3 regions of the Streptomyces sp. E11-3 genome follow, and region 3 is predicted to be linked to each of the others. Evidence: riboswitches for the same ligand, from Rfam matches in the RefSeq annotation. Region 3 holds a riboswitch; each other region holds the start of a gene.
The links. Region 3 has a riboswitch for thiamine pyrophosphate ahead of U9R90_RS08960 (thiamine ABC transporter substrate binding subunit). Riboswitches for the same ligand answer to the same signal wherever they lie in the genome.

Region 1 (3,266 bases), 1.8 Mb from region 3:
AGGTGATGACGCCGGTCTTCACGTCGTCGCGGTTGGGCAGGCCCAGGTGCTCCTTGGGCGTGACGTAGCAGAGCATCGCGGTGCCCCACCAGCCGATCATCGCGGCGCCGATGCCCGAGGTGATGTGGTCGTAGGCGGGCGCGATGTCGGTGGTCAGCGGGCCGAGCGTGTAGAACGGCGCCTCCTCGCAGATCTCCTGCTGGAGGTCGATGTTCTCCTTGATCTTGTGCATCGGGACATGGCCCGGGCCCTCGATCATGGTCTGTACGTTGTGCCGCTTGGCGATCGTGTTGAGCTCGCCCAGCGTGCGCAGCTCGGCGAACTGCGCCTCGTCGTTGGCGTCCGCGATGCAGCCGGGCCGCAGGCCGTCGCCGAGCGAGTACGTCACGTCGTACGCGGCGAGGATCTCGCAGAGCTCCTCGAAGTGCTCGTAGAGGAAGCTCTCCTTGTGGTGCGCCAGGCACCAGGCCGCCATGATCGAGCCGCCGCGCGAGACGATGCCGGTCTTGCGGTTGGCGGTGAGCGGGACGTACGGCAGCCGCACACCCGCGTGCACGGTCATGTAGTCGACGCCCTGCTCGGCCTGCTCGATGACCGTGTCCTTGTAGATCTCCCAGGTCAGGTCCTCGGCGCGGCCGTCCACCTTCTCCAGCGCCTGGTAGAGCGGCACGGTGCCGATCGGGACGGGGGAGTTGCGCAGCACCCACTCGCGGGTGGTGTGGATGTTGCGGCCGGTGGAGAGGTCCATGACCGTGTCGGCGCCCCACTTGGTGGCCCAGGTCATCTTGTCCACCTCCTCCTCGATGGAGGAGGTGACCGCGGAGTTGCCGATGTTGGCGTTGACCTTCACCAGGAACCGCTTGCCGATGATCATCGGCTCGATCTCCGGGTGGTTGACGTTCGCCGGGATGACCGCCCGGCCCTGGGCGACCTCCTCGCGGACGATCTCCGGGTCGATGTTCTCGCGGATGCCGATGAACTCCATCTCGGGAGTGATCTCACCGCGGCGGGCGTACGCGAGCTGGGTCACGGCCTGGCCGTCCCGGCCGCGGCGCGGCTGGCGGGGGCGGCCGGGGAAGACCGCGTCCAGGTTCTTCAGGCCGCCGCGCGGCGAGGTGTGCTTGAGGCCGTCGTCCTCGGGGCGGGCGGGGCGGCCCGCGTACTCCTCGGTGTCGCCCCTGGCGATGATCCAGTTCTCCCGCAGCGGGGGCAGACCGCGGCGGACGTCGGTATCCGCGTTCGGATCGGTGTACGGCCCTGACGTGTCGTACAGGGTCACGGCCTTGCCGTTGGTGAGGTGCACTTGGCGGACCGGGACCTGCAGGTCAGGGCGGGAGCCCGTGACGTATGCCTTGTGCCAGCCGATGGACGTCCCGGCCTCCGTGTCGTTCGAGTTCACAGTCGCGTCCGTGTTCACGGTGGCGTCCGCGTTCTCGTTCGAGTTGGAGGCAGGCGTGCGAATGTCCGATGTGGTCATGAGACCTACTCCCTACGCCGGCATTACCCGGTAACAGGTTCGGCGGTCGACGCAGCGAGTTCCGTATGTCCCATACGGAGGTCAGCGCCCTCTCAGCCCGGTGCTCCGAGCTCCCGCGATTGCAAAGGTGCCCCCACGCTAGCGCCCCGTCGGCCACGCTGAACAGAGGGCCCCTGCCGTTCTTGCGATGATCGGTCGGTGACCTCCTCGCAGCAGCCGCCTCCCGAGCCCTCCGAACCGCCGCACCAGCACGGTCCCGGACGTGTCCCCGGGCACGCTCCCGACCACGGCCACGGGCACTCCCACAGCCATGGCCCGGCCGCCCCCGTTTCCCAGCATCTGCGCAAGGTGATCGCCGCTGTACTGATCCCCTTCGCCGCGGCGGTCGTCGTCGGTCTGGCAGTGTTCTGGCCGGGCGGCGCACCCGCGCACGAACGCACCGGGGTCGGTTTCGACCGCCAGACCCAGCAGGCCAAGGTGGTGAAGGTCGAGCAGGTCGACTGCAAGGACGTGAACGCCTCGCAGGTGCCGCCGACAGGTGATACCTCGACCCCGGAGGGGTCGTCCGCGCAGCAGCAGGCGACCGGCGACTGCGACCGGGCGACGGTCGAGGTGACCACCGGCAAGGACAAGGGCCGCACCTTCGTCGAGATCGTCCAGCCTGACCAGACGCGGAAGCTGAAGGAGGGCCAGGGGGTGGTGGTGGCGTACGCCCCCGACGCGCCCAGGGAACTGCAGTACTCGGTGACCGATGTGGACCGGCAGGTCCCGATGGTGCTGCTTGCCGCGATCTTCGCAGTGGTGGTGGTCCTGGTGGGGCGTATGCGCGGCCTGATGGCTCTGGTCTCGCTGGCCATCAGCTTCGCGGTGCTGACGCTGTTCATCCTGCCCGCGATCCTCCAGGGGTCGAATCCGCTGATGGTGGCGGTGATCGGGTCGAGCGCGATCATGCTGGCCGCGCTCTATCTGTGCCACGGTCTGACGGCCCGTACGTCGGTGGCGGTGCTCGGCACACTGATCTCGCTGGTGTTGATCGGACTGCTCGGCTCGGTGTTCATCGACTGGGCGGAGCTCTCTGGCAACACCGACGACAACACCGGGCTGATCCACGGGCTCTACCCGGACATCGACATGAGCGGCCTGCTGCTGGCCGGCGTCATCATCGGCTCGCTCGGTGTGCTCGACGATGTGACGGTCACCCAGACATCGGCGGTCTGGGAGCTGCACGCCGCCGATCCGACGATGGGGGCGCGGAAGCTGTACCGCGCGGGCCTCAGGATCGGCCGCGACCACATCGCCTCGGTGGTGAACACGCTGGTCCTCGCTTACGCGGGCGCGGCGCTGCCGCTGCTCCTGCTGTTCTCGATCGCACAGAGCAGTGTGGGCACGGTCGCGGGCAGCGAGCTGATCGCCGAGGAGATCGTGCGCACGCTGGTGGGTTCGATCGGCCTGGTCGCCTCGGTGCCGGTGACGACCGCGCTCGCGGCGCTGGTGGTCTCGGCCGACAAGGCCGGTGGTCCGGCGCCCGCCGCCGCGGGGCGGGCTCAGCCGCGTGGCGGGCGGGGTCGGCGTCGTAAGCGCTGAATCGTCCGGCGTAGGTGCTGAATCGTTCCGCGAGATCGAGGCGGCGCGGCGCAGCTCGCGTTCCGGCTCAGCTCACGCTCCGGCTCAGCCCGCGTTCCAGCTCAGCCCGCGTTCCGCTCCTGCGCCAGGATGCGGTCGAGTGCGTCGTCGAGGTGGCGTTCGAAGTCGGCGAGCGCCCGCTCCTGGCCCAGCGGAACCAGCTTGT
Region 2 (3,266 bases), on a different contig from region 3:
CGCGCAGCCAGCACACCGTCCAGGCGGCGCCCTGCGGTGACCCGCGCCACACCAGGGTGTCCGCGTTGCCGTGGTGCCCGGCGTACTGGACAAAGCGGCCGAACTGCTCCGACCAGAAGTACGGCACGGGGTCGTAGACCTCGGGGGTCTCGCCGATGATGTTCGCCGCCACCGCGCGCGGGCCCTGCAACGCGTTGTCCCAGTGGTGCACGAGGAGCCGCTGACCGAACCGCGCCGAGGGGAACGAGGCGCAGTCGCCGACCGCGTACACATCGGGCGCCGAGGTGCGCAGGCGGTCGTCCGCGACGATCGCGCCGTCCGGCCCGACGGCGATCCCGGAGCCGCTGACCCAGTCGGTGGCGGGCCGGGCGCCGATGCCGACGACCACGGCGCCCGCGGCCAACCGGGTCCCGTCGTCCAGGACGACGGCACCGGGCTCGACCCGCGCCACGCGCGCGTGGGTACGCAGGGTGGCTCCGGACTCCGCGTACCAGTGGGCCATGGGGGCCGCGACCTCGGCGGGCAGCACCCCCGCGAGCGGCCGCTCGGCGGCCTCGACGACCGTGACCGCGCACCCCGCATCGCGGGCCGCCGTGGCGAACTCCGCGCCGATCCAGCCGGCGCCGACGACCACGATGTCGTGCTTCTCGGCGAGTACCGGGCGCAGCCGCTCCGCGTCGTCCAGGGTGCGCAGCAGATGGACCCCGGGCACCCCCTGCGCACCGGGCAGCCGCAGCGGCTCGGCCCCGGTGGCGATCACCAGGACGTCGTAGCCGACGGGCCCGTCGGCGGTGTCCAACTGGTGGGCGTCGGGGCGCACCCCGGTCACCTCGCGGCCCAGCCGCAGCTCCACCTCCAGCTGCTCGAAGTCCACGTCGAAGGCGGACCCCTCCGCCTCGCCGAGCAGCACGGCCTTGGACAGGGGCGGCCTGTCGTACGGCTGGTGCGGTTCGGCGCCGATCAGCGTGACCACCCCGGTGAAACCCTGCTCGCGTAGAGCCACGGCGGTCTGCACACCGGCCATCCCCGCGCCGACGATCACGACACGCTGCTCCTGCTGCCTCTGCTCGTTCACCCGATCACCATAAACAACTGACGGATCATCAGGAAGCGGAAGGGTCAGCGGCTCGGGAGGCGCCCGCCCCCGGCTCCCTTATCCCGTCGGAGCCGAAGGGCTAGGCTGGCCGCTGTAGACCACTCGCGGGAGCCCGGACGCACCGGGCTGAGAGGGAGGCTCAGGCGCCTCCGACCGTACGAACCTGATCCGGGTCATGCCGGCGAAGGGAGGGGCTGGACGCCCATGCACGCACGCACCACATCAGACGTCCTCGTCCTCGGGGGCGGCATCATCGGCCTGGTCACGGCCTGGCGGGCGGCCCAGCGGGGCCTGGACACCGCCGTCGTCGACCCGGAGCCGGGCGGCGGGGCCGCCCAGGTCGCGGCCGGGATGCTCGCCGCCGTCACCGAACTGCACTACGGCGAGCAGACGCTGCTCGGCCTCAACCTGGCCTCCGCGCGCCGCTATCCGGACTTCGCCGCCGAACTCGAAGAGGCCAGCGGCCAGGACCTCGGCTACCGCGCGTGCGGCACGCTGGCGGTCGCGCTGGACGCCGACGACCGTGCCCATCTGCGGGAGCTGCACGCCCTGCAGCAGCGTTCGGGCCTGGAGTCCGATTGGCTGTCGGGGCGCGAGTGCCGCCGTCTGGAGCCGATGCTCGCGCCGGGGGTACGCGGTGGTCTGCGGGTCGAGGGCGACCACCAGGTCGATCCGCGCCGGCTGGCCGACGCCCTGGTCACGGCGTGTGAACGGGCCGGGGTGCGATTCCACCGCGACTGGGCCGACCGGCTCACCGTCGCGGGCGACCGGGCCCGCGGGGCCGTCCTGGCGGACGGCACGGAGCTCGCCGCCGACCAGGTGGTCCTGGCCGCGGGGAGCCTCAGCGGCAAGCTCGCCGGGGTGCCCGCGGCCGTGCTGCCCCCGGTGCGTCCGGTCAAGGGCCAGGTCCTGCGGCTGACCGTGCCGTCGTCGTACGCCCCCTTCCTGAGCCGTACGGTCCGCGCCGTGGTCCGCGGCAGCCATGTCTACCTGGTGCCGCGCGAGAACGGTGAGCTGGTCATCGGCGCCACCAGCGAGGAACTGGGCTGGGACACCACGGTCACCGCGGGCGGTGTGTACGAGCTGCTGCGCGACGCGCACGAGCTGGTCCCCGGCCTCACCGAGCTCCCCCTCACCGAGACCCGCGCGGGTCTGCGCCCCGGATCCCCGGACAACGCGCCGCTCCTGGGGCCAACGGCGCTCCCCGGCCTGCAGCTGGCCACCGGACACCACCGCAACGGTGTCCTGCTGACCCCGATCACCGGTGAGGTCATGGCCCATGCCCTGACGACCGGTGAACTCCCCGAAGAGGCGCGCCCCTTCACGCCCCGGCGCTTCGGCATCCTTCAGGAGCAGCCCGCATGACCACGCACACCGACAACCCCGACAACGCCGACAACACCGGGCACGCCGGGCACGCCGGGCACGCCGGGGCGACCGTGCCCGTCTCCGTGAACGGCGCGCGCCGTGAGATCCCCGCGGGCAGCATGCTGGACACCCTGGTCGCGACGCTGACCACCGCCCCGTCCGGGGTGGCCGCGGCCGTCAACGAGACCGTCGTACCGCGCGGCGCGTGGCAGCGCACCGCACTGCGTGCGGGGGACCGCGTGGAAGTCCTCACCGCCGTCCAAGGAGGCTGATCCCCATGGCTGACGATCCCCTGGTCATCGGCGGTTCGAAGTTCTCGTCCCGGCTCATCATGGGCACCGGTGGCGCGCCCAGCCTTGAGGTGCTTGAGCGGTCCCTGATCGCGTCCGGCACCGAGCTCACCACGGTCGCGATGCGCCGCCTGGACCCGGAGGTGCAGGGCTCGGTGCTGTCCGTGCTGACACGGCTCGGCATCCAGGTGCTGCCGAACACGGCGGGCTGCTTCACCGCGGGCGAGGCCGTGCTGACCGCTCGGCTGGCCCGCGAGGCGCTCGGCACCGACCTGGTGAAGCTGGAGGTCATCGCCGACGAGCGCACTCTGCTGCCCGACCCCCTGGAGACGCTGGAGGCCGCGGAGACCCTGGTCGACGACGGCTTCACGGTCCTGCCGTACACCAACGACGACCCGGTGCTCGCGCGCAGACTCGAAGAGGCGGGCTGCGCCGCGATCATGCCCCTGGGGTCGCCGATCGGCTCGGGCCTCGGCATCCGCAACCCGCACAACTTCCAGCTGATCGTGGAG
Region 3 (3,266 bases):
CTCCTTCGCGATGGCGGCCGGTGCGCTGTGCATGCAGTTCATGATCGACGACGGCACCTGGTGGCAGGGGCTGCTGCTCGGGCTCGCGGTCGCGGCCAGTGCGACGCTCGGTGACCTCGGGGAGTCGATGATCAAGCGGGACCTCGGCATCAAGGACATGGGGACCCTGCTGCCGGGCCACGGCGGCATCATGGACCGCCTGGACTCGCTGCTGCCGACGGCTCCGGTGGTGTGGCTGCTGATGGTGATCTTCGTAGGTTCTTGACCTGCGGTGCGTTCCTGTAGTTCTTGACCTGTGGTTATACGAAGCGGGGCCCGTTGTCCACAGGACGGCGGGCCCCACTTCGTACATCTGCGACACTGGATGAACCATGCCCAAGCCCGGAGAACTCACTTTCGTCGCGCCCCGCGGAGCCAAGAAGCCCCCGCGGCATATCGCCGACCTCACGCCCGCCGAGCGTAAGGAGGCTGTCGCTGCCGTCGGCGAGAAGCCCTTTCGCGCCAAGCAGCTCTCGCAGCACTACTTCGCGCGGTACGCGCACGACCCGGCCGAGTGGACCGACATCCCCGCGGCGTCGCGGGAGCGGCTTCGGGAAGCGCTGCTGCCCGACCTGATGTCGGTGGTGCGGCACATCAGCTGTGACAACGACACCACCCGCAAGACCCTGTGGAAGCTGCACGACGGCACGCTCGTCGAGTCCGTGCTGATGCGGTACCCGGACCGGGTCACCATGTGCATCTCCTCGCAGGCCGGCTGCGGGATGAACTGCCCGTTCTGCGCGACCGGGCAGGCGGGTCTCGACCGCAACCTGTCCACCGCCGAGATCGTGCACCAGATCGTGGACGGCATGCGCGCGCTCAGGGACGGCGAGGTCCCCGGCGGGCCCGCCCGGCTGTCGAACATCGTCTTCATGGGCATGGGCGAGCCGCTCGCCAACTACAACCGCGTCGTCGGCGCCATCCGCCGACTGACCGACCCCGAGCCGGACGGCCTGGGCATCACCCAGCGCGGCATCACCGTGTCCACGGTCGGTCTGGTCCCCGCGATGCTGCGGCTCGCCGACGAGGGCCTCAAGTGCCGCCTCGCGGTCTCGCTGCACGCACCCGACGATGAGCTGCGGGACACCCTCGTCCCGGTCAACACGCGCTGGCAGGTGCGGGAGGTACTCGACGCGGCCTGGGAGTACGCCGACAAGTCCGGGCGCCGGATCTCCATCGAGTACGCGCTGATCCGCGACATCAACGACCAGGCCTGGCGTGGTGACCGGCTCGGCCGCCTGCTCAAGGGCAAGCGGGTGCATGTGAACCTGATCCCGCTGAACCCGACACCGGGGTCGAAGTGGACGGCCTCCAGGCCGGAGGACGAGAAGGCCTTCGTCGAGGCGATCGCCGCCCACGGCGTGCCGGTCACCATCCGCGACACCCGCGGCCAGGAGATCGATGGAGCGTGCGGGCAGCTCGCCGCGGCCGAACGGTAGTCTGGCTCCGTACATCTTCATATTCCGACAGGGGAGCGCCACAGCGCTGAGAGTGCGGCACCGTCCAGGCCGCAGACCCTCTGAACCTTGCCCCGGTCATTCGGGGTAGGAAGTTCGGTCATCACCTCATGCTGTTGCGCCCTGCCCGAAAGCCAGCCAAGGCTTCGGGCAGGGCCGCGTCTCTTCCTGGTCACCCAGGAGGAATCCAGTGAGCACCATCAAGAAGGCCGCGGCGCTCGCCGTGGTCACCAGCCTCGGCCTGGTCACTCTCTCCGCGTGTGGGAGCGAGGACGGCGACTCCGGCTCGTCCCAGAGCGGCTCCAAGACCGTGACCCTGGTCAGCCACAGCTCCTTCGCCGCGTCCAAGGACGTACTCAAGGAGTTCGAGAAGGAGTCCGGCTACAAGGTCAAGGTCCTCAAGGGCGGCGACGCGGGCGAGGCCGTCAAGAAGGCCGTCCTGGTCAAGGGCAACCCGCAGGGCGACGTCTTCTTCGGCGTCGACAACACCCTGCTGTCCCTCGCGCTCGACAACGACCTCTTCACGCCGTACGAGGCCAAGGGCCTGGACCGCGTCCCCGATGAGCTCCAGCTCGACCGGGACAAGCACCGGGTCACGCCCATCGACACCGGCGAGATCTGCGTCAACTACGACAAGAAGTACTTCGCCGACAAGAAGCTGGCGCCGCCGAGCTCCTTCGACGACCTGGTTAAGCCGGAGTACAAGAACCTGCTGGTCACCGAGAACGCCGCGACCTCGTCGCCCGGCCTCGGCTTCCTGCTCGGCACCGCCGCCCAGTACGGCGAAGGGGGCACCTCCCGCTCGAGCGAAGCCGAGAGTGGGGGAGGCTGGCAGGACTACTGGAAGAAGCTGAAGGACAACGGCGTCAAGGTCGTCGACGGCTGGGACCAGGCGTACAACGAGGAGTTCTCCGGCTCCGCGGGCGGCAAGAAGGCCAACGGCGACCGGCCGCTGGTCGTCTCGTACGCCTCCAGCCCGCCGGCCGAGGTGTACTTCGCCGAGCCGCAGCCGAAGGAGGCGCCGACCGGGGTCGCGACCGGCACCTGCTTCCAGCAGACCGAGTTCGCGGGGCTGCTGGACGGCGCGAAGAACGAGGCGGGCGGCAAGGCCCTGCTGGACTTCCTGATCTCCAAGAAGTTCCAGGAGGACATGCCGCTGAACATGTTCGTGAACCCGGTCGTCAAGGACGCCGAGCTGCCCGAGGTGTTCACCGAGTTCGGCGCGAAGGCCGACGACCCGCAGACCATGGACCCCAAGAAGATCGCCGACAACCGTGAGGCCTGGACCAAGTCGTGGCAGTCGCTGGTCCTGAAGTAGAAGGAGAAGGAGAAGGAGACGAGCGCCGGACAGGGCCTTCGGCGGGCGACCGTACGAAGAGCACCCGGCGGGGGTGCGCGGCGCGGCTCGGCCTGATGGCCCTGCCCGTCGCGTTCTTCGCGGTCTTCTTCGCCTACCCGGTCACGGCGATCGTCTCGCGCGGCCTCAAGGCCGACGGGGTCTGGCACCTCGGCCGGTTCGCCGATGTGCTGGGGGACCCCGACATCCTCCAGGTCCTGTGGTTCACCACCTGGCAGGCGCTCGCCTCGACCGCGCTCACCCTGCTGATCGCCCTGCCGGGCGCGTATGTCTTCGCGCGCTTCGACTTCCCCGGCAAGCAGGTGCTGCGGGCGGTCGTCACCGTCCCCTTCGTGCTGCCCACCGTCGTGGTCGGCTCCGCGTTCCTGGCGGTGCTCGGCCGCGGCGGGCTGCTCGACCAGCTGTGGGGCCTG

Region 1: linked by a shared signal. The riboswitch ahead of thiC (phosphomethylpyrimidine synthase ThiC) and the one ahead of U9R90_RS08960 (thiamine ABC transporter substrate binding subunit) in region 3 are both predicted to bind thiamine pyrophosphate.
Region 2: linked by a shared signal. The riboswitch ahead of thiO (glycine oxidase ThiO) and the one ahead of U9R90_RS08960 (thiamine ABC transporter substrate binding subunit) in region 3 are both predicted to bind thiamine pyrophosphate.

Annotation. Positions count from the first base shown of each region.
Region 1 is NZ_JAZGRL010000001.1:3,838,092-3,841,357, reverse strand. Features, by position in the region: gene thiC (phosphomethylpyrimidine synthase ThiC) at 1-1,477, opposite strand, end outside; TPP riboswitch at 1,470-1,604, opposite strand; gene U9R90_RS17680 (YibE/F family protein) at 1,676-3,061, shown strand; gene U9R90_RS17675 (SsgA family sporulation/cell division regulator) at 3,163-3,266, opposite strand, start outside.
Region 2 is NZ_JAZGRL010000002.1:1,444,788-1,448,053, forward strand. Features, by position in the region: gene U9R90_RS25615 (NAD(P)/FAD-dependent oxidoreductase) at 1-1,024, opposite strand, end outside; TPP riboswitch at 1,191-1,303, shown strand; gene thiO (glycine oxidase ThiO) at 1,301-2,461, shown strand; gene thiS (sulfur carrier protein ThiS) at 2,584-2,736, shown strand; gene U9R90_RS25630 (thiazole synthase) at 2,742-3,266, shown strand, end outside.
Region 3 is NZ_JAZGRL010000001.1:2,009,762-2,013,027, reverse strand. Features, by position in the region: gene U9R90_RS08970 (phosphatidate cytidylyltransferase) at 1-265, shown strand, start outside; gene rlmN (23S rRNA (adenine(2503)-C(2))-methyltransferase RlmN) at 372-1,478, shown strand; TPP riboswitch at 1,498-1,608, shown strand; gene U9R90_RS08960 (thiamine ABC transporter substrate binding subunit) at 1,687-2,814, shown strand; gene U9R90_RS08955 (ABC transporter permease) at 2,910-3,266, shown strand, end outside.